DNA from 2 places in the Proteiniclasticum sp. C24MP genome. Region 2 is predicted to be linked to the other one. Evidence: a T-box and tRNA genes for the amino acid it is inferred to sense, from the RefSeq annotation. Region 2 holds a T-box; the other holds one or more tRNA genes.
What was found. The T-box of region 2 lies ahead of ACHAL6_RS07690 (valine--tRNA ligase). A T-box ahead of a tRNA ligase gene usually reads a tRNA of that ligase, here a tRNA-Val.
Positions count from the first base shown of each region.

Region 1 (11,876 bases), on a different contig from region 2:
ATTTAGAGTGTAATCTCATCTATACCAACGAAGCCTGGAGAGATACTCTGGGTTATTCTCCTGCCCAGGTTGAGCGCAGGAGCTTGTTTTCTGTTCTCAGCAGTAAATCCCATAAGACCTACCAGAATATCATGAGCATGGTCAGAAGCGGGAAAGAGCCTGGTAATCAGGATCTGATCTATCTGATGAAGAGTGGAAAGGAAACCGTGCTTTCCGGAATGATTTCTCTCATGAAAGACCATGAAGGAGAAGTTATCGGTACAACGGGTTTTCTCAAACTGTCGGCCTATATCGATGAGCCGTTTGATATGAAGATTCCCGATCGTGGCATAGAGCAGAGAGCACACTCCGTAGTAAAGGACATGAAAACCAAGTATGGCAGTGATATGCTCATGGGACTGGAGGACCTCGAAAGCCCCATCAACCGGTTTCTGGACTCCATCTATGATCTGGTCTTCTTCAAGGATGTGGATGGTTACTACAGGGGATGCAACAACAATTTCGCTGCACTGCTGAATCTTCCGAAAGAAAAAATCATAGGCTACACAGATTATGATCTGTATCCGGATGCCATAGCAGATTTATTCAGAGAAAAGGATGCACTGATTCTCAAGGATCTGACCCCACGTAAAAACGAAGAATGGGTTACGCTTTCGGATGGAACCAAGAGCTTTCTTGAAACGCTGAAGACCCCTTACTGGGGACCGAATAATGAACTCACCGGTTTTCTGGGCATCAGTCGAGACATCACAGAAAGAAAACTTGCGGAAGATAAACTGGCGGAAAATGAAATGTGGCTCAACATCTATTTCACCCAGTCCAACAATGCGAAGTTTTTTCTGATGCTTGATCACCCGGTATCCTGGAAAGAAGTTCCGGAGAACAATCGGGATCAGGTGCTGAAAGAGATCTGCAGGAATCTGAAAATCAACAGAATCAATCCCGCACTTCTGGACCTGTACGGCATTACGGAAGAGGAGATCAGAAATGAGAAAGTGCCGGCAAGTATTCTGTGTGATCCTGAGGAAGGCATAGAAGAACTGAAAGCTCTTCTTGATCAAAGCAACCTGAGGGTTGTGTTCGAGAAGGAAAGGAAGGACGGAAAAGAGATTGCTATCGCCGGGGACTACATGTGCCTGTATGATGATCAGGAACACCTCATCGGTATCTTCGGAAATCATAGAGACATCACGAAAGAGGTTCTTTCTGAAAAAGAGACGAAAGAGAGAGAGCTGTATTTACGAACTGTCCTTGAAACCACGAGAGACGGTTACTATGCACTGGATGAAGAGCTGAAGATCATCGACGTCAATGAAGCCTACTGCGGTATGTGCGGGTACACAAAAGAAGAACTCATCGGGATGAGCATCATGAAACACACCATCATGGAAGATGCCAAGAGCGCCAGAGAAAAAGCGCAGAGAATCTATGAAAGGGGTTCTGAACTCTTTGAATCGCGCCACAGGAAAAAAGATGGAACAATCTTCGATGTGGAAGTTTCCGTTTCCACACTGGAAGGAAAAGAAAGAAAACTCATCCATTTCATAAGAGACATCACAGAAAGAAAGCAGCTGGAAAGTTACTTCCTCATTGAAAAGGATCTTTTCAAAAACACGATCCATTCTGCTGCGGATGCTGTGATATCGACAGATTCCTACGGCAATGTCGTCATCATGAACAATATGGCTGAAACCTTCACGGGCTGGACTCAGGAAGAAGCCAAAGGAAGACCTCTGGAAGAGGTACTCCATATCCATGACCAGCATGGAAATCATTTCACAAACATAGCCCGGGAAAGCATGAGAAGCAGAAACAAGGTGGAGCTGGTGGAAGATTACAGACTCCTCACAAAGGGACATGAAGAAGTGTTCATCGAGCTCAGTGCAGCACCGATTACTGGCAGTGAGAATGAGATCATCGGTGCAGTGGTCATCTTCAAGGACATCACAAGAAGGCGAGAGGAAATGAAGAACATCGAAGACCTCAGCTATCGCGATGCCCTGACGGGGCTTTTCAACAGAAGGTATCTGAATGAAGCCGTGAAAAGCATCAGCGATATCCTGAGCCTTCCCCTGACGGTGATGGTGGTGGATGTCAACGGGCTGAAGCTCACCAATGACGCATTTGGTCATGCCACAGGAGACAAGCTTCTGAAAGAGGTTGCGACAATCATCAAGGAAGTCACAAGACAGGAAGATGTGGTCTGCAGAACTGGGGGAGATGAATTCATCCTCCTTCTTCCCAACAGCGACAGAGCACAGGCCAAAGCGCTGAAGGACAGAATCGTATCTCTTGCGTCCAAGACAAAAGTGGACTCGCTTTCCGTATCTCTTGCCATAGGATATTCCGTCATGAGAAGAGCAGAGGAAGATTTTGATGACGTATTCACGGAAGCGGACAACAACATGTATCGAAATAAGCTGAGATACGGGCAGACCATCAAGAGAAAGACCATTGACAAGCTGCTCAATAAACTGAACAGGAAGAATCATGAAATGTTCCAGCACAACAGAGAAGTGACGGAATATGCTGAGAAGCTGGGCATGGCGATGGGTCTCAAGGAGAATGTGATTGAAGACCTCAGACTGGCGGCTAGACTTCATGACATCGGGAAAGTCATGGTGTCCAAGGATATACTTCAGAAAGCCGGAAAGCTTACCGATAAAGAAATCAGCCAGATCAGAAAGCATTCTGAAATCGGATACCAGCTGCTGAAAGAAGTGGATGACTACAAGCATCTGGCTGAAATTGTACTCAGTCATCACGAATGGTACAACGGAAACGGATATCCCAGAAAACTGAAAGGGGAAGAGATTCCTCTGCTCTCCAGAATCATTGCGGTGGCAGATTCCTATGAGACCATGACAGGAATCAGAGGATACAGAACTTCCATCACCAAGGAAGAAGCTGTAGCGGAACTGAAATCCTGTGCAGGTACGCAGTTTGATCCTGTGATCGTTGACCTGTTTGTGGATCAGGTGTTAGGGTGAGAAAGACCATTGAAGCGGGAGGTAGAAGATGAATACGGAATTCGGTTCAAAGAGAAAGCATAAAGCCTCCAGCAAGGGGTTCACACTGGTGGAGGTGCTCATAACAGTCGCCATTACAGCGATCATCATGGGCGTCATAGGCACACTGTTTTTCAGTGGCGCATCCACCTACAGCACAGGATCCAGGAAAGCATTTGTTCAGAATGATACAAGGCTCGGTATGGAGCTGATTCAGAACGAAATCCGTTATGCCAGAAAACTGAATCTGCTGGAAAACGGCTTTGATCCGGAAACAGCAGGAGAAGGAAATGATCTGAGCTATATCTCCTTTCAGGAAACAGAAAAAGATGCCGGTAAAATCGTGATATTCAAAGACAACGGAGATGATTTTCATAAAGTGGTCTTACCAGGACAATACAGCAAGGATTCTTTTTTCGGAATCGCTGACAATGATACGGAAAACGGGAAGATTCTTCTGGAGCTTCATCTGAGCGGACTGTATAACGGCAGTGAATCTGTCCTGACCACCAGCATCAATCTCCTTAACATGTCTTCATCGGGCACCGGTATAAACCAGGACGATGCAGTGCTTCCCGAGCAGTCGCTGACAATCGAATATTTGAAATAATCGTGAATAGAGCCCGATGTTCATTATCTGGCTCTATTTTTGTAGTATGCTTAGTATAGTAAGATTTCTGATTCTGGTCTGGTTCAATACCAAGAAAAAGGAGAACGTGATTATGAACGAAAAAACACCATCCACTCCGATTAAGATTCTAGTAGTCGTAACCTATGCCATCATGATCGTAATGAATGCACTGGCCAATATTCTGCCCATCAACGGCAAGGGAACTGGAGAGGTATCCGATTCCTATCCCAATCTCTTTGCTCCGGCTGGAATCACTTTCAGCATCTGGGGTGTGATTTATTTTCTGCTGGCCTTATATGTCTTATATCAGATGGGCGTACTGAAAAGCGGTACAAGAGATGGAAACAGAAATCTCCTGACTCGAATCGGAATCGTGTTTTCCATTTCTTCCATAGCCAATGCGTTGTGGATTCTCACATGGCATTATGATCAGATACTGTTATCCACTTTCCTGATGCTTGCGATTCTCGCTTCCCTCATCGGCATCAACTTCATGACGAAAAACGCCGTATTAAGCGGAAGAGAAAGACTCTTCATCCGATTGCCGTTCAGCGTGTATTTCGGATGGATCACCGTAGCCACCATAGCCAATGTGACAACACTTCTGGTGGATATCGGATGGAGAGGATTCGGGATTTCAGAATCCATATGGACCATTCTCATCCTTGCAGTCGGAGCCGTCATTGGAATCACAACCATGTTCTCTTTCCGAGACATGGCATATGGACTGGTGCTGATCTGGGCATATGCAGGGATTCTCTATAAACATATCAGCCCTGACGGATTTGACAGAGAATACATTTTCGTCATCATCGCGGTGTCCATCTGCATATTCCTCTTTGTCATGGCGGAAGGGTACCTGTTCTTTTCAAAGAAGAAGAAATCCTGACCTGTCCGAAAGAATCGTATTTATCCAGAAAGGGCATAGAAGAGGCCATCTGCATCACGGCCATGATGCAGATGGCTTTTCGCGTCAGACTGGAAATGATCCCATATGAAATATCATTTCGATAAAATACAGAGCTGATATTATCATTTGGATAAAATAATCACAATGTAAACGAAATCTGTTTAGGATTTAGGATTTATAGCAATTAGGTACTCTTATCCGCATCAGGACGAAAAATCGTCACCTGACCAGAAAGTTCATTGTGAATCAGTCAAGAAAAACCCGATTTCGTTGCAATGATATTGTTTACATACAGTGGCTTTAAGGGATGACGGCGTTGAACATCCCGGTGATTAAGGTATAATTAATTCATTAGAAACAGTAAAAAGGGGTGCTTTGTGTGATACAAGATATCAGAATCGAATTAAGAGAAGACAAGAGAGAAAAACCGCAGGACATGAGTAAAGTGAAATTCGGCAAGACTTTCTCTGACCATATGTTCCTTATGGACTATGACAGCCAGAAAGGATGGCATGATGCCAGAATCGTTCCTCATGGTCCTATTCCAATGGACCCAGGCGCAATGGTATTCCATTATGCTCAGGAGATTTTTGAAGGTATGAAAGCCTACAGAACAGAAAGCGGAGCGATTCAGTTCTTCAGACCATTCGAAAACATCAGAAGAATGGCAAGATCCGGGGAAAGAGTCAGCATGCCTGCTGTGGATGAGGATATGTTCATGGAAGCGCTGAAGAAACTTGTGGAAGTGGACAAGGACTGGGTTCCAAGTGAGGAAGGTACCTCTCTTTATATCAGACCGTTCATGATTGCTACAGATGTAGGTCTTGGCGTACATGCTTCAGACAGCTACCTGTTCTGCATTCTCACCTGTCCGGTTGGAAGCTACTATCCGGAAGGAATCAATCCGATCAAGATTCTCATAGAGGATCAGGATGTAAGAGCAGTACGCGGGGGTACTGGTTACGCGAAATGCGGCGGAAATTACGCGGCATCCATCCGAGCATCTGTAAGAGCCGGAAAGAAAGGCTTCTCACAGGTTCTATGGCTTGATGGAGTGGAAAGAAAATACGTGGAAGAAGTCGGTGCCATGAACATCATGTTCAAAATCGACGGAAAAATATACACACCGGAACTGAACGGATCCGTTCTTCCTGGTGTAACAAGAAAGTCAAGCATCGAGCTTCTGAAGTCCTGGGGATACGAAGTCATCGAAAAACTTGTGAGTGTCGATGAGCTTGTGGAAGCTGCGAAAACCGGAAAGCTGGAAGAAGTCTGGGGTACAGGAACAGCTGCAGTGGTGACGCCGGTAGGCTGGCTGACCTATAAGGATGAAACTTTCGAAGTGGAAGGCGGGAAGATCGGAGAAGTCACGCAGAAGCTCTATGACGGCCTGACAGGCATTCAGTGGGGTAAGATCGAAGATACTCGTGACTGGACCGTGAGAATCTAGAAATTCAAGGATTACAAAGAAAGCTTCATGTTCTCATATTGGAGAAACATGAAGCTTTCTTTTGCTCTCTTGCGTTTGAAACGTCTGGTGTTTCATTCATCCTCTTCTTCTATGGCAGTTGGAATGTGAAAATAATAATACTAGATAATTGCTGTTGCCTTCAGACTGGGATTCATGACCAGATCCAGCTGTCCGTCATACATGGAGATATATCCTTCATAAAGGAGTTCCATGTTTTCTACGCTGTAGAGATCATCTGGTGAGATCAGTTCCGGTTCCTTGTCGATATCATAGATTTTACTGTTGATCAGTATTTCTGATATGAACTGGGAACAGAAGTAATGGTGTTTTCTCTTCAGTGGAATACCCAGCTTTGCCCCTACAAGACCGATGAGGTTGTAGTGATACTTGTCGGCTTCATTCTGGAACTTAGCCAGTTCCTTCATCAGAGAATAGTACTGAAGCTCCGTGACTTTCACCTTGTAGATGAGGCACCTTGATTCAGTGAACTTCTCATAGACACCACCTTTGAGGTTTTCTTCGACAAAACCGCCTGAAAAAGGGTTGTCCGGGTTCCTTCTGCCGAAGGAATACATTCTGGTGAAGGTGTCATCAAAGCTGATGGATGCATGAACGTATTTCATATCGGAAAATGTTGCGATGACACGTGACAGCCATGTACCGGTTTTCGTGAAAACAAGATAAATATAATATGATTCCATTTCAGTCTCTTCCTCTCATTATGTCCTTGTACTTTCCTATTCTAATTCGTAAATCTTATTACTTTATGAGTATTTCCTGATATATTTATTTGATTAAGGAAGCACATCTTATTATAGTCTGCTTTCTCTGAATTGGGAACACATATTTTCTCATTCCATCTTTGGAAGTTCATGTGGAATAATTCTTCCTGATTATTGCCCTGCATCTGCATGAAATCAGAAATAATGAGAGAAAATCACAGGAAAGTTGCCGTTTTTGATTACAATTCGTGGTATGATAATAGAAAAGTTAGAAAATTTGGAGGCCAATAGATGGTAGAAGAAAAACGGTTTGCAGTCCTCATCGATGCAGATAATGTTTCAGCAAAGTACATCAAGTACATATTCGACGAAGTATCCAATTACGGAGTATCTACATACAAAAGAATCTATGGAGACTGGACGTCACCAGGCACAGCATCATGGAAGGATATCCTTCTCGCCAATTCCGTTACCCCTGTGCAGCAGTACAGCTATACGGTAGGGAAGAATGCGACGGACTCAGCCATGATCATCGATGCCATGGATATTCTCTACACAGGATATGTGGAAGGATTCTGTATTGTATCCAGTGACAGTGATTTCACGAAACTTGCCTCGAGATTACGAGAATCCGGCATGCTTGTAGTGGGTATGGGCGAAAAGAAAACGCCAAAGCCATTCATCGCCGCCTGTAACCAGTTCAAGTATCTTGACGTTCTGCTGGCTTCCGATGAAAAGAGCAAGCGAGAAGAAGAGGAAAAAGCTTCTCAGCTTGAAAAAGAGAAGAAGGAAATTCAGGCTCAGCCAGGCACCAACGGGAAGAAGCCTGCCAAAACGGATAAAGTGGATGACCAGAAGAGCATGACGGATATTGAAGTCATCAAAGCCACCGTGCTGAAAATGATGAATGAAGTGGAAGCCCAAAGCATGAATATGGGTGAGATCGGAAACAGACTTGTGAAGCGATATCCTGATTTCGATGTCAGAAACTACGGGGACACCAAGCTATCCAAGTTCCTGAAGAAATTCGACTTCCTGGAATTCAACACCAAAGGCAAAGACGGCACTTCCATGTGGGTTTCTCTGAAAGGGGAAGGAAAAGATGCTCCAGAGGAAGAAACAGCTCCACAGCAGCCGAAACGAAGAACCTACAGAAGAAAACCGAAGAAGATGAAGTAAATATAGGAAGGTGCCGGAGACCTGTTTCTGGCATCTTTTTCTGATTTGAGAGAAAAGAAGGAACAATCGTAACAATTTTTCATAAACAGTAAAAAAATGCTATACCTGACTGAAGTAATTTGTTATAATTAAAGGGCAGCAAAACTGCCTATGGGAGGATAACTCAGCTGGGAGAGTGCCACCTCGACAAGGTGGAAGTCGCAGGTTCGAGTCCTGTTCTTCCCACCATAGGATCTGAACGATTATCGTTCAGATCTTTTTTTCTTTCATTTACTATGAATCCTGATATTTAATAGTTTCGAAAGATAAGGTATGATGAGACCATGAAATGAATTGGGGGGCAATCAGGAATGAAATGCAAATATACAATTGAAACACTCATAGGTGAACTGACGGTTCTGGAGAATGACGGCAGGATTACGGATCTTCATTTCGGTAAAGTTTCCATACTGGGTATGGTAGAGAAAAAGACAGAACTCATTGCAGAAGTGGAAAAACAGATCAATGAATATTATCAGGGCAGTAGAGAAGAATTCGATATCCCTCTTCGCATTGAAGGCACACCCTTCCAGAAAAAAGTATGGGAAGCCTTACGAGAAATCCCCAAAGGGGAGACCAGAACCTATGAAGACATCGCCATGGCAGTGGGAAGTCCCAAGGCTTCTCGAGCCGTGGGTATGGCCAACAACAGAAATCGCATTCCGGTGATCATACCATGCCATCGAGTCATCGGAAAGAACGGGAAGCTGGTAGGGTTTGCAGGTGGACTCGATGTGAAGGAAAAACTGCTGGAGATGGAGAAAAAAAGCAGATAAGGATTGGCGCTGTAGTAAAATATGAACAGAAGATAACAGAGGTTTCACTATCATTTCACTGAAACGTTAAAGAATGGTCTTATATTAACGATACAGTAATAGGTGACAACAGAACAATTATTAATAAAGGAGTGTTATCTTTTGAAAAGACTAGTTGGAACATTTAGAACAGAAGAAGAAGCGATTCTGGCCATCAATGATCTGAAAGAGATGGGCCTGGATCCCAGAGAGATATCCGTGGTCACCAATGAACCTTATGCGTACAAGACGATTAAAGGGTCCATGGATGCAGAAGGAAAAGAGACGATTGTAGTCGGAGATTTATATCATGGTAGAGGAGTCCACGAATTCGTCGGTTCTCTGACCCATTACGGTATTCCGGAAGAGAATGCTGTGGTCTACAGAGACAGACTAAATGACGGTAACATCCTTGTATTCATCGGTGTGAATGATGAAATCAGAAACCATATCGAAAATCCAGGCACCTACCGAGCGCCAGATCTGTTCATAAACGACATTAGAACACCCGGCACCTATTCCATCACGAAGCGGTTCAAGGAAGATCCGGATAACCCTGGCACCTATGTGGCACTGGATTACGGCTACAGAAAAACCACACCTGGAACCTACGAAGATCCTTCGGTTCGCGATGAAATCCTGACACCAGGATCCATTACAGAAGACGATGTGATCCATCCGCCACACCATATGGAAAAAGTGGATGAAGACTGAGAGGAATCCGTAGAGCGTTCCATTTCTCTGGATGAACGAGAACTGGAAGACTATGCGGACCTGGATAAAGTGAACAGGAATGTTCCGGAGGAGGAAGAGGATCCGCTGGACCCAGGATTCCACCTTCATTAAAGACTGAATAACCCGAAGAGAGGAGAAATCCTCTCTTTTCTTCTCCTTCTGGTAATCGATTGCAATTATTCGTATTTTCCAAATTTTTATCTTGAAATTAACATTTATCATTGAAATTGAGATAAAATAGAAGCATATTGGAGAAACGATGAATCAATGTGCAAATGGGGGGATAAAGGATGCAGAGGACACTGATGCTGAAGGAAAAAGGTCTTTTGGATGATCGCGGTAAGATGATGGAGGAAAAGAAGATGATGCAGGAGTTTCTGGCACGTCATGCCGGGAAAAAGAATCTTCTGGTCATTCGTACTTCGGCTTACAAGGATGAGGTGATGGAAGAGCTGCTCTCTTTCAGCGAAGATACGAAAAGAGAGCTCATACTTCTCAGCGGAAAAGAGATTACCCCTGAGAATATAAGAGACCTGACAAGGAAAAAAGATCAGCCGATACTCATCGGCATCAATGAACTGAGCAGCGCCAGAAATCTGGGAACCACCGAAGAGGCGGCGGTCTACAGAGCGATCATCAATATGGCGGATACCGGTAATGAAGAGTTCGGACTTCATCCAGACAGTTCCTTTGTTTTTCTTGCCGAAGAAGAATTTCCGAGTCATGAACTGGCCACAGTGAGTCTTACCTGGGCATATGAGACGGCATTTCTGGACTGCAGGGATTTCAGAAGCAAAGTCATGGATCACATGAAATCCTACAAGGAGAAGTCTTTAAGAGTGAAGGAAGAGGTAAGCCATAACGGTAGAACCTATAGTCATATTCTGCCTGAAAAATATTACGAGATGAATTTTTCCCGTGAAGTCAAAGAGAAGCTTGTGGGCTCCAAATATCTTTCTTCCATCCACTGGCACAGATATTCTCATCATCTGAACTCTTCTCAGGTCATGGCGGTGAATTTCTTCTATCCTCTACTGCGCTACAGGGAACTGGACACACTGCTCGGTCTCATGGGGATGGAGGATGAGATCATCTACGATCCTTCGCATATTTCCTTCTCCAAGATTTCAGAAATCGAAAATACCCAGGGAAGGAAAACCTGCTTCGATTTCTATTTCAAGCTGAAATCCGGAAAGGACGTCTATGTCGTGGCCAAATACACCGAAGGATGCTATGAAAGAGCTCTGGATGAGGATTATCTCAGAAAGTATGAGGAAACCTACAGACCGCTTCTGGAGCAGTCTGAGATCATAAAAGAAGAACACAAGAATCAGAAGGTGTTTCTGGAAAACTACAGCTGCATGAGAAATCTTGTGCACCTTTCCAGGGATAGTTACCTCCTTGTGATCTATCCAAGAGAAAACTGGAAGGTAAGAAGCAAAGCCCTCACGGCAGAAGAGAAGATTCTGAAGGATGATTTCAAGGGGCATTATCTTCCGGTGGTTTGGGAAGATCTGCTGGAGCTTCTCATTGAAAAAATGAAAAACAATGATGTGGCGCGTTTTTACGAATCCTGGTTCAAAGACAAGTATTTCAGATATTAGCAGGAAGTTCTGTCTGAGAGGAGGACAACAGATGGATTACAATGGTTATCAGAATATAAGAAACTGGATCTATCGCAATGCCAGACCGCTGGATCTGGCCAGATGGGAATTTCATTTTGAGCACAGGGACAGTGAAGAAGTGCTGAAGATGCTTTCCTTTTATCAGAATGAGGACGGCGGTTTCGGTCATGGGCTTGAACCGGATTCATGGAATCCAGGTTCAACACCCATCACCACAAATCGGGCTGCGGAGATTCTGAGAGAAATCGGACACAGCAACAGGAAGCATCCCATGATTGTTGAAATGCTGAAGTATCTGGAATCCGGACAGGGGAAGAAAGGCCATAAGTGGCTGTTTTCAGTGCCTGAAAACAGCAGTTATCCCCATGCACACTGGTGGGAAACAGCAGGGGAAGGGACGATCACCCCGTTTAATCCCACTGCATCGATTCTGAGGTTCATTCTGGATTTCGGGGATTACAAGTCAGACCTCTATATGCTGGCTTTGAATGAGATGGAATCCATGAAAGAGGAATTCGTAAACGCGAAAGACCCATCCATGCATGATCTGATCTGTCTTGAAAGCATTCGAGCCTATCTGGATGAGGAGAGACTGAATAAGCTGGAGGCGAAGATCATAGAAAAAGACCCGGACAACTGGAAGGAGTATACCTGCAGACCTTCTGCCTTCATACGGGATGGCAGTCATCCTCTTCTGAAGCAGAAGGAGATCAAGGAGCTTCTCAGGATGGAGCTTGATGCGCTGGAACGATCCCTTCATTC
Region 1 is NZ_JBINJW010000011.1:25,056-36,931, reverse strand. It holds gene ACHAL6_RS09170 (PAS domain S-box protein) at 1-2,990, shown strand, start outside; gene ACHAL6_RS09165 (PilW family protein) at 3,019-3,618, shown strand; gene ACHAL6_RS09160 (tryptophan-rich sensory protein) at 3,731-4,528, shown strand; gene ACHAL6_RS09155 (branched-chain amino acid aminotransferase) at 4,932-5,999, shown strand; gene ACHAL6_RS09150 (hypothetical protein) at 6,140-6,721, opposite strand; gene ACHAL6_RS09145 (NYN domain-containing protein) at 7,034-7,921, shown strand; tRNA gene ACHAL6_RS09140 (tRNA-Val) at 8,074-8,149, shown strand; gene ACHAL6_RS09135 (methylated-DNA--[protein]-cysteine S-methyltransferase) at 8,272-8,736, shown strand; gene ACHAL6_RS09130 (general stress protein) at 8,878-9,468, shown strand; gene ACHAL6_RS09125 (PGN_0703 family putative restriction endonuclease) at 9,780-11,093, shown strand; gene ACHAL6_RS09120 (hypothetical protein) at 11,125-11,876, shown strand, end outside.
Region 1: it encodes a tRNA-Val, which carries the amino acid that the T-box ahead of ACHAL6_RS07690 (valine--tRNA ligase) is inferred to sense. The anticodon was not compared.

Region 2 (11,876 bases):
TATCAATCATCTGATCAAGGAAACAACCATCACCCATGAAATCAGCGAAGGTCCTCATGGAACCATCCAGGTTACCTTGTCCGCCTTTGAAAACAAGGATGAGCTCATCAAGATCAGCATGAATTTTCCTACAAAGGAAACCGCAGATAAATCGGTTCAGAACTGGAAAGACCATTCCACAAAAATTTATGAGCTTCTCTATAAGGAACTCATCAGATAAGCTGCAAAGAAAGAATCCGCTGAGGTTATATACTTCAGCGGATTTTCTGTTTATATTCTGCTTTTGCGGGTTCTGTGCTTTTTAAATGCGTGCTCCATATCCCCTATGGTATAGAGTGATCCTGCACAGAGAATCAGATCCCCCTCTTCATACGCATCCAGAGCTTTTTCTATGGCATCCTGGAAGGAATCTGCAGTTTCTCCGACTGCTCCTTCATGCAGCAGTGGAAGGAGTCTTTCCGCCTCCAGCGCTCTGAAATCGTCCGGTGTGAAGCAGACCACCTTCTTCGTGTTTCGGGAAAGCACTTTCGTGACGGTTTCAACATCCTTATCCCGAAGCATGCCCAGGAGCAGGATGACACTCTTCCCCGGAAAATAGAAAGCAAGGCTTTCTTTCAGATTGATTGCTCCGTCCATATTATGTGCTCCATCAATGATCAGGAGCGGCTTTTCACTGATGACTTCCATACGTCCAGGCCATCGGACCTTTTCAAGAGCCAGAGTGATGGCCTCATCACTGATCTTTTCATATCCAAGACGCTTAAGCTCTTCTGCCGCATGAAGAACCACACCTGCATTCAGCATCTGATGGATACCCAGAAGCGAAAGCCTTATTGTGAGTGACTTTCTGCTGCGGAGATCATATCTGATTTTCTGATGAAGTCCATCCATTTCAAGAAACTTCATTTCTCTGGTGCTGGTGAATTTGAGTCTGGAGGAAACTTCCTCCGCTTTCTTCTTAAGGACCCTTCGCACTTCAGGCTGCTGTGAGGTTGAAATAGTGGGATTCCCTTTCATGATTCCAGCTTTATGCCATGCGATGGAGTCCAGAGTATGCCCTAATACAGCAGTATGATCAAAATTGATGGATGCAATGAGCGACAGTACCGGCTTTATGACATTTGTCGCATCATAAAGGCCCCCTATCCCCACTTCAATCAACGCGACATCCACCTTCTGGTCTCTGAAATAGAGAAAAGCCATGGCGGTGACCACTTCAAATTCCGAAGGAAAAGAATAACCTTCAGTCTCCAGTTTTTCACCTGCAGCTTTCACATTTTCAAAGTAGAAGATCACATCCTCTTCAGAAATCATCTGATTGTCGATCTGAATTCTTTCACGGAAGTCGAATATATAGGGAGAAGTGAAAAGTCCGGTCCGGTACCCGCTCAAAAGCAGCACTTCTTCCAGCATCCTGGAGATGGAACCTTTCCCGTTGGTCCCTGCCACATGAATATACTGCTGTTCTTCATGGGGATTTCCAAGAATCTCCATGAGCCGGTTCATGCGGTGCAGGTTTTCTTCTTTCTTTCTTCTTGGAATGCTGTGCAGCGCTTCCAGTGTCTCTTTATAGTTCAATTCAAGCTCACCTGATCTTTCATTCCTATCAATAGCTCTATTATACTTTTCATGGAAAGAATATCAAGAAAAAAAGTATAAGCAGGAAACCTGACTTATACTTTTCTTTTCAGCACTAGTTCAGTGCATGGATTCTTTCGGTTACAGCATCCAGCATGGACTGGTACTTCTCCCCTTTGGCTCTTTCTTCTGCTACGACCTCTTCTTTTGCGTTTGCCAGGAACTTTTCGTTTCCGAGCTTTCTGTTCACGCGTTCGATTTCAGATTCCAGCTTCTTTTTCTCTTTTCCGAGGCGGTCCAGTTCCTTTTCACGATCCACCAGATCCAGCAGCGGAATATAGATTCTTGCTGTGGAAGTGACTAGAGATACGTGGTTTTCATCTGTGCTGTCTTTATCAAGAAGCACCACATCTTCCGCATAAGCGAGCTTTATGAGATAATCCTTTGAATTTTCAAAGATATTCTTCTTGCCTTCATTTGGAAGGATGAACAGTGCTGATTTTTTCTTGTTCGGAACGTTCATCTCCTGTCTCAGATTTCGGATGCTCTTGATGGCTTCGATGATTCCGCCCATTCTCTCTTCGATTTCAGCATCGATGAGAGAGTTGTCCGCTTCAGGCCAGGATGCCATCATGATGGTCTCTTCATCATTCAGGAAGGAATAGATCTCTTCCGTGATGAATGGCATGGTGGGGTGAAGGAGCTTCAGTGACTTGATGAGAACATCTCTTATGATTCTGTAGCTGACACCCTTCTCTTCGTCGGTTCCATTGTAGAATACGGGCTTGATCAGCTCAATATACCAGTCGCACAGCTCGTTCCAGATGAACTCATAGACCTTCGAAAGGGCTATGCCAAGTTCGAATTTCTCCAGATTCTCTGTCACTTCCTCGATGAGATTGTTGATTTTAGACAGAATCCATTGATCCGCCATGGAATAACTGGTGCTGTCTTTATATTTTTCGATGAGTTCATGGTTGATGTTCATGAGGACAAATCTGGAAGCATTCCAGAGCTTGTTGGCGAAGTTTCTTGCCGCCTCCACTCTTTCAGGGTAGAACCGGATGTCGCTTCCTGGGGCATTTCCTGAAATCAGCATGAAGCGTAGTGCATCTGCGCCATATTCATCGATGGTTTCCAGTGGATCCACACCGTTTCCTAAGGATTTGCTCATCTTTCTTCCCTGAGAGTCTCTAACGATTCCATGAATGAATACTTTATCAAAAGGAACTTCTCCCATATTGTAGATCCCGGAGAACATCATTCTCATGACCCAGAACGGGATGATGTCATAGCCTGTAACCAGTGTTGAAGTCGGATAGAAATACTTCAGATCCTCTGTTTCATTGGGCCAGCCTAATGTGGAGAATGGCCATAAGGCGGAACTGAACCAGGTGTCCAGCACATCCTCCTCTTCTGTCAGGCTTCTGCTGCCGCATTTGCCGCAGAGCTTTGGCGCATCATGATCGACATGAACTTCACCACAGTCATCGCAGTACCATACGGGTATTCTATGACCCCACCAGAGCTGCCTTGAGATGCACCAGTCCTGAATGTTTTCCAGCCAGTGGAAATAGGTCTTTTCGAATCTTTCAGGTACAAAGTCTGTCTCTCCGCTCTTCACCGCTTCAATGGCAGGTCCAGCCAGAGGTTTCATTTCAACATACCACTGCTTGGAGATGATGGGTTCAATGACGGTTCCGCAGCGATCATGAGTGTTGACATTATGCATATGAGGTTCGATCTTTTCCAGTAGACCCAGCTCTTCCATATCCTTTATGATGGCTTTTCTGGCTTCATAACGGTCCATGCCCTGGTATTTTCCACCATGCTCATTGATGATGCCCTTATCGTCCAGAACTCTGATGGATTCCAGGTGATGTCTTTCACCTACATGGAAATCATTGGGATCGTGCGCAGGTGTGATCTTCACGCAGCCCGTACCGAAATCCTTATCCACATAATCATCGGCGACAATGGGGATTTCACGGTTCATGAGGGGCAGTGTCAGTGTCTTTCCGACCAGGTCCTTGAATCGCTCATCTTCCGGATGGACAGCTACAGCTGTATCGCCCAGCATGGTTTCCGGTCTTGTGGTGGCAATGACCATGTAACCGGATCCGTCTGCATAAGGATATCTGAAATGCCAGAAATTGCCATTATGCTCCACATATTCGATTTCAGCATCGGAAAGAGCGGTTTCACATTTGGGACACCAGTTGGTGATGCGGTTTCCTCTGTAGATCAGGCCGTCATTGTAGAGTTTCACAAATACTTCTCTTACGGCTCTGCTGAGGTTCTCATCCATGGTGAAGGCTTCTCTTGTGAAGTCACAGGAGGAACCCAGTTTCGTGATCTGATCTCGGATCTTCCCTCTGTATTCTTCAGACCATTCGTAGACCTTTTCAAGGAAGGCTTCTCTGCCCATTTCCTTTTTCACCAGTCCCTGCTTCAGCAGTTCATTTTCCACTCTCACTTCCGTGGCGATGGATGCATGGTCTGTTCCGGGCAGCCAGAGCGCTTCATAGCCCTGCATTCTTCTGAAACGGATCAGGATGTCCTGAAGGGTCAGGTCCAGTGCATGGCCCATGTGAAGTTTTCCTGTGATATTTGGTGGCGGCATCACGATGGTGTAAGGTTTTTTGTCTTTATTCACCTCAGGGGTGAAATACCCTTTATTGAGCCAGTTTTCGTAGATTCGTTTTTCAAAGTCCTTTGGACTATAGGTTGTTTCCAGATTCTTCTTTTCCATATTCTTCCTCCCTCGTATCATTTGATCATAACAGCTCATACTTCAAAGGCGTGATTTCGGCGGTTTTTTCTGTATAAAAAAAGAGCCTTCATCCTAAAAGGACGAAGACTCGCGGTACCACCTTTATTCCCACTGACATGGGCTCTCATACGTTAACGATTTGGATAAACCGTCCAAGCTTACTGTTAGTTCAGCTCAGAAGCTCAAAAGCTACCTTCTCCATGAGTCTAGTGTGAAAACCTTACAGCCTGCGGGTTTTCCTCTCTTTGCACTTCTTCATGGATACTCCTCTTTTTCAGCGCCTTTTTAAATATATTTCCATTATATCTGTCTATTCATGATTGTCAAGGCCTTTTCCTCATCACTCAGGTCCTGATTCCTCTGATTCTTTTCCAGATTCTTGAATGCGATGGAAATCATCAGCTTGATTCTGTTCAGCTGATTCACTTCGCTGGCGCCAGGATCATAGTCGATGGCCGTGATGTTGACGTCCTTGTTCTCTTCTCTCAGCTTCTTTATGACGCCTTTGCCGGTGATATGGTTCGGAAGACATGCGAAAGGCTGCATGCAGATGATATTCTCCACGCCTTCCTCAATGAGCTCCAGCATTTCTCCTGTGAGGAACCATCCTTCTCCCGTCTGATTTCCGATCTGAACCACATCCTTTGTGATCTCCGCCAGATGCTCGATTCTTGCCGGCGGGTGGAACCTTACGGAGTTTTCCAGTTCAGTTCGCATGGTTTTTCTGTAGGCTTCGATGATGGCGATGGCAGCTCTGCTTCCCAGCGCCTTTCCAAGGCTTCCACCCAGATCCTCTCTCTTGGCCACATTGTTGTAGGAGCAGTACAGGAAGAAATCCACCAGATCCGGCATTACTGCCTCACATCCGTTTTCTTCAATGACATTGACTACGGAGTTGTTGGCAGTGGGATGGAACTTCACAAGGATTTCTCCTACCAGTCCGACCTTCGGCTTCACCACATCAATGGTTTCAAGCTCATCAAACTGTCTAATGATCATTCTGATGTTGTCATTGAAGGATTTGATGGTAGGATCTTCCAGATCCTTTATGATTTTCTCCGTCAGGGACTCATAAAGCGCATTGGCGGAGCCTTTAATGGCTTCATAGGGTCTTACTCGATAAAGTACTCTCATGAGCACATCTCCGTAAAGAAGAGCCTGAAGTGCGCTGTTCAAGGTTTTCATATCCAGATCCATGCCAGGATGCTTCTCGAATCTCTGAACAGAAAGCGGTATCACAGGGACCTGTCCGAATCCGGATTCCTTCAGCGCTTTGCGCAGGAATCCCACATAGTTGGTTGCCCTGCAACCTCCGCCTGTCTGCGTGATGAGGCAGGAAGTGTTCTGAGGGTCGTACTCCCCGCTCTTCAGTGCCTTGATGACCTGTCCCACCACAAGAATGGATGGATAGCAGGCATCGTTGTTCACGTATTTCAGTCCTTCATCCACAGCCTTGAAATCCGTGTCCGGCAGCACAACCACGTTGAAGCCGGAATATCTCAAGGAAGCTTCCAGGAATCTGAAGTGAATCGGCGACATCTGAGGACTCAGGAGTGTGTGGGTCTTCTTCATCTCCTTCGTGAACAGCGTACGCTCATAAGTGATGGGCGTATCCTTGATCTCCACGTGATGTCGTTCTCTCTCGCTCATGGTGGCCAGCAGTGAACGCACTCTGATTCTTGCCGCACCCAGATTGTTTCCTTCGTCGATCTTCAGGAGCGTGAAAAGTTTATTCTTGCTGCGTAGAATCTCCTCCACCTGATCGCTGGTGACAGCATCCAGTCCGCATCCGAAGCTGTTCAGCTGGACAAGCTCCAGATTCTTTTCCCCAGCCACAAAGGAGGCGGCTCGATACAGCCTGTTGTGATAGGTCCACTGGTCTATGACGCGCAGAGGCCTCTCCACGGTGCCCAGATGGGCCACGGAGTCTTCCGTAAGAACAGCCATGCCGTATTCCGTGATGAGATTGGGGATCCCGTGATTGATTTCAGGATCGATATGATACGGTCTTCCAGCCAGAACAATCCCTTTCAGGCCGTTTTCTGCAATATACTGAAGCGTCTCTTCTCCTTTTTTCTGAATATCTGATTTATAGAGATCGAGCTCCTCGTAAGCCTTTTTCACAGCTTCTCTGACTTCCGCTGGGGAGAGGCTGTAATGCTTTGCCAGCACCTCATGGAGCTTCTTATGGAGATTCTTTCTGTCAAAAAAGTTCAGGAACGGATTCAGAAACTTCACTTTGCTTAAGGCCAGCACATCCATGTTGTTCTTGATGACCTCAGGATAGGATGTGACCACAGGGCAGTTGAAGTGATTGTTGGCGTTTGCATCTTCCTTTTCCTCATAGGGAAGACAAGGATAGAAGATGAGGTCCACGTCTTTGGCGGCAAGATATTCGATATGGCCATGGACCAGTTTTCCGGGATAGCACACAGACTCGGATGGAATACTGCTCATGCCTTTCTCGTAAAGCGGTTTGGATGACTTTGGTGAAAGCTGCACTTTGAAACCCAGACTGTCAAAGAATGTGAACCAGAACGGGTAGTTCTCATAGAGGTTCAGCACCCTTGGAATGCCGATGGTCCCTCTTGCATTTTCAGCCGTCACGGTGCTCTTGTATCCGAAGGTTCTCTTGTACTTGTAATCATACAGATTAGGAAGCACTTCTTTCTTCTGGATCTTCAGCGGTCTTTCACAACGGTTTCCTGTGATGTATTCTTCTGCACCTTCCTTGAAGATGTTGATGGTCAGTGGACAATGGTTCGTACAGAGATTGCATCTTCTCATTTCGGTCCTTGGACGAAGTTCTCTGACTTGTTCCAGAGAAAGCAGTGAGGTTTCCTTGCCTTCATGCCTGTCTCTGGCGATCTTTGCTGCGCCGAATGCACCCATGAGACCTGCGATATCTGGACGCACTGCTTCTCTTTCTGATATGAGTTCGAAGGCGCGCAGCACGCTGTCATTATAGAAGGTTCCACCCTGCACGATGATCTTTTTACCCATTTCCTTCGGATCTCGCACTTTGATGACTTTGAACAGGGCATTCTTGATGACGGAATAAGAAAGACCGGAGCTGATTTCCGAAACCGAAGCCCCTTCTTTCTGGGCCTGTTTGACTCTGGAGTTCATGAACACCGTGCATCTGGAGCCCAGATCCACCGGCTCTCGGGCTTCAAGCGCTGCCACTGCGAAATCTTTCACCTCATAGCCCAGTGAACTGGAAAAGCTCTCGATGAAAGAGCCGCATCCAGAGGAGCAGGCTTCGTTCAGCATGATGGAATCGATGGATCCATCTTTGATCCGCAGGCATTTCATGTCCTGTCCACCGATATCCAGTATGAAATCCACTCCTTCCAGGAAGTAGTTGGCGGCTTCATAGTGCGCAATGGTCTCAATCTCGCCGATATCGATACCCAGGGCGGCTTTAATAAGCCCTTCCCCGTACCCTGTCACTGTGCTGTGGGCAATGCGGATCCCTTCAGGCAGCGTGACAAGAAGCTCTGTGAGCACTTCCGTGATGAGTTTCAGCGGATCTCCCTGATTGCTGCCGTAATAGGAATAAAGGATATTTAGGTCTTTGTCCAGCAGAATCACTTTTGACGTGGTGGAGCCGGAGTCGATGCCCAGATAGGCATCACCCTCATATTCGGATAAGGGTTTTCGGGGCGCCACAGCCTTGCTGTGCCTCTCCTTGAACGCCTGGAACTCTTCTGGAGTCTTGAAGAGCGGATCGAGTCTGTTCACTTCCTTGCTGAATACATCTTTGAGCTTTCCGGCACGACTCATAAGCACTTCCAGCTGGTGAGGATAGTTTTCGAAGGAGGACAATGCTGCCCCCAAAGCCACATAAAGCTCCGCATTTTCAGGAACGATGATCTCATCTTTCTTCAGTTCCAGGGTCTCGATGAATCGCTTTCTCAGTTCCGGCAGAAAATGCAGCGGACCGCCAAGGAAGGCTATTTTCCCCCTGATGGGTCTTCCGCAGGCCAGACCTGAGATGGTCTGGTTCACTACAGCCTGGAATATGGATGCGGATATATCTTCTTTCTTTGCCCCTTCATTGATGAGAGGCTGGATATCCGTTTTCGCAAATACGCCACATCTTGCGGCTATGGGATAGATATAGCTGGAACCTTCTGCCAGGGTATTGACGCCTGATGCATCTGTTTTCAGGAGCGATGCCATCTGATCGATGAAAGCTCCAGTACCGCCTGCGCAGGTTCCATTCATTCTCTGCTCGATGGAACCGTCAAAATACGTGATTTTCGCATCCTCTCCACCAAGTTCGATGGCAACTTCCGTCTCAGGGATGAAGGTTTCCACAGCTTTTGTGGAAGCGATGACTTCCTGAATAAACTTGATATCAAGCCACGATGCCACAGAGAGTCCTCCGGACCCGGTTACAGCAACATGTATTTCCCTGTTGCCGAAGGAATCATGGATTTTCTTCATGACACTTACTACTGTACTTCGAATATCCGAAAAATGACGTTCGTAGGTACTGTATATGATTTTTCTGTTTTTATTTACGACTACAGCTTTCACTGTAGTTGAACCGACATCCAATCCTAAATAAATCTTATCAAGCATTTTATCATGTCTCCTATCATGCACGTAGCAGGTTGATAATAATATAGAATCAATTATATCATTTTTAAATTTTTAATAAAGATACAAGTTGTTATATTTTAATTATCAGAGTCTGACATGCATGTTAAATTCTTCTACTACCATCATATGCCGATTACAAAAGAACATCTATTTTTTATCAGGAAGTTTAGATAATCTTAAGAACAGAAAGAACGCAGTCATCAGATCTGCGTTCTTTCATAGGATACGGCTATTCGGCGTCTTCCATCACTTTTCTCAAGGTACTGCTGATCAGCTCATAGTCATATCCTTTTCCCATAAGAAACGTATAGAGCTTGTTTTTCAGCTTATAGGAATCGGTTTCTCTTTTTATAAGCTGAGCATACTTCTTCTCTGCAAGCTTCAGACAGGAATCTTCTTCTACAGTTGAGGTGCTTAATGCCTCCAGAGCTCTTTCCATGATGTCTTTGGGGATGCCTTTACCAGATAGCTCATACCGTGCTTTTTTCACGCCTCGGGTTCTCAGCTTTTCCTTGAAAAACGTTTCGGCATACTTGTAATCATCTATGAGTCTGTATTCCTCCATGAATAGGATCACACGACGGATTGTTTCCTCCGTGTATTCCTTATCTCTCAGTCTGGTCTCTATTTCATGGACGGTTTTCAGGCTGCGCTCTATAGCACGCAGTGCTGTATCCTTTGCCTTTATATATTCGTCTTCTCTTGCAAGTTCCAGGAGCAGTTCGGGATCCACTTTATCCCCTTTTTTGAGTGATTTCTTGTAGATGAGCTCCTTATGACAGGACAACAGGAATTCGTCATCAGCGAAGATGCTGACTCGATCCTTGTTCTTCTTGTTTTCACTGATCTGCGTGATGGTCTTCATCGTCTTCCCCCCTTAATCTGTATATGGTAGGTCCGTCAAAGACTTTTCTGCTTACCTTCATGATATCATCCAGTGTCACATTTTCCAGTTTGTCCAGATCTTTTTCAAAGGCCATGGGTTCTTCCATGTTCAGAAGCTCATCCAGTATGAATGAAGACAGATCATGGATGTTATCCAGTGTTCCGTAAATACTGGTTTTCAGGACTTTCTTCATGATCAGAAGATCTTCAGCATGAAAATAGGCACCGCATTTGATTTCCTCGAGAATCTTCAGAATGAGCTGTTCCGCATCGTCTATGCTTTCATCGGGAACCTGAGTGTAGATGAGAAGATTCTGCATCCTGTCGGTGAGATCCAGATCTGAATAAACATCATAGGCAAGCCCTCTGTTTTCCCGGAGTTCTCTGAATAGAATGGAATTGCCGCTGACACCCAGCTTATAGTTCAGTACCCGTAAAGGCAGTTTTTCCTCTTCTGATATGGAAAAGGAATACAGGATTCCAAGGGTGGACTGTTCCATGTCTTTATAAGCGGTGTGTCTTCCCGGAATGTTCTTTTCGAATTTAAGATCAGGTGAATCCACGGCACCTCGTTTCCAGGAGCTGAAGCGTGTCTGCACCAGGCTCCTGATTTCATCATGATCCTTATCACTGATCAGAACCAGTACTGCATTCTCTGGAAGATAGTGTTTTTTGTGGAAGGCAGCCAGTCTGTCTCTAGTGAAAGAAGTGATGGTTTCCTCATTTCCGATGACGTCGTATTTCAGAGGGCTTTGCTCATAGGCGTTGAAGTATAGATTCTTGTGTGTCGTTTCTTCCGCATCGTCATTTGAGGCTCTCAGTTCCGATAGGATCACGCCCTTCTCTTTTTCAAGTTCACCGGCATCAAAACTCGGGAATAGCAGCATGTCACGAAGCAGTGAAAGGCTGTTTTCCAGTTCCTCCGATAGAGCGGATATGGAGAATACGGTGGATATATAGTCCGTATAGGCATTGAAATCACCGCCCAGGTATTCGATTCGGCTGTTCAGGGAAGCATTGTCATCAAACTCAGTTCCTTTGAAAAGCATATGCTCGATGACATGGCAGATTCCCTTCTCTTCCAGAGATTCCGACAGAGAGCCGACTTTCACTGCCAGATTCAGCGAAAAAAGCTTACCCGGCTTTTTTACTGTGACCAGTGTGATTCCGTTTTCAAGAACGGTTTTATTGTAATCAATCATGATGAATCTCCAATTATCAAGTATTTTTCGTTGCTTTCAGTACCAGCGGCATCGAGTTTTCAGTGAAGGGATCCTTTTTGAAGTTTCCATAGACTTCGATGTCAAGGAATCCGATTTTTTCCAGTTCCTTCACAAGTTCATCCTTTTCCAGAGGCAGCAGATACACAGAAGATTCCCTGCTCTCACCCTGAATGTTCAGTGTGGAAGCGAACTCTATGGTGCTGGATGAAACGTCGTAGTTGTAATTACGATCAAATACGATTCCTTTCTCAGGAACGTTTATGGAAGGAAGGTGATCTATGCCCTGTGAGAGGATCCGCTGATAATTGATGATCTGTATGATGAGATCTCCCTTATCAGCCAGCAGATCATATGCGCTTTTCAGAAAAGTTCTTATCTCATCCAAGGATTTCAGATGAACCAGCGAGTTTCCGATGATATAAATCCGTCTGAGTCCACCATCACTGACAAGGTCGATGTTCAGCATGTTGGATACGACGAAATCGGGAGAAACGCCCTCCTTGTGTGCCTTTTCCTCCGCTTTTGCTATCATGGCTTCTTCCAGATCAAGGCCGCAGGCCAGAATGTCATCCTTGATGAGATGAATGGTGTAACTGCCTGTACCACAGGCCACATCAAGAACCTTGTCTCCTGGTTCAAGACCTTCACGTAGAAAAGTATAGGTGTCCTGATTTTCAGGAAAGATGTCATCGTAGTATTTTACAAGCATTTCATAGAATTTCAATTGCTTCAGTCTCCTTTGAACGATTAACGGATGTGTGGAGGCATCTGTCACATAAGTGACATACTCTCAATCTATAATATAA
Region 2 is NZ_JBINJW010000008.1:15,318-27,193, forward strand. It holds gene ACHAL6_RS07680 (DUF4364 family protein) at 1-220, shown strand, start outside; gene ACHAL6_RS07685 (bifunctional folylpolyglutamate synthase/dihydrofolate synthase) at 271-1,578, opposite strand; gene ACHAL6_RS07690 (valine--tRNA ligase) at 1,694-4,330, opposite strand; T-box leader at 4,425-4,638, opposite strand; gene ACHAL6_RS07695 (acyl-CoA dehydratase activase-related protein) at 4,652-8,941, opposite strand; gene recX (recombination regulator RecX) at 9,192-9,827, opposite strand; gene ACHAL6_RS07705 (M16 family metallopeptidase) at 9,802-11,049, opposite strand; gene ACHAL6_RS07710 (class I SAM-dependent methyltransferase) at 11,066-11,794, opposite strand.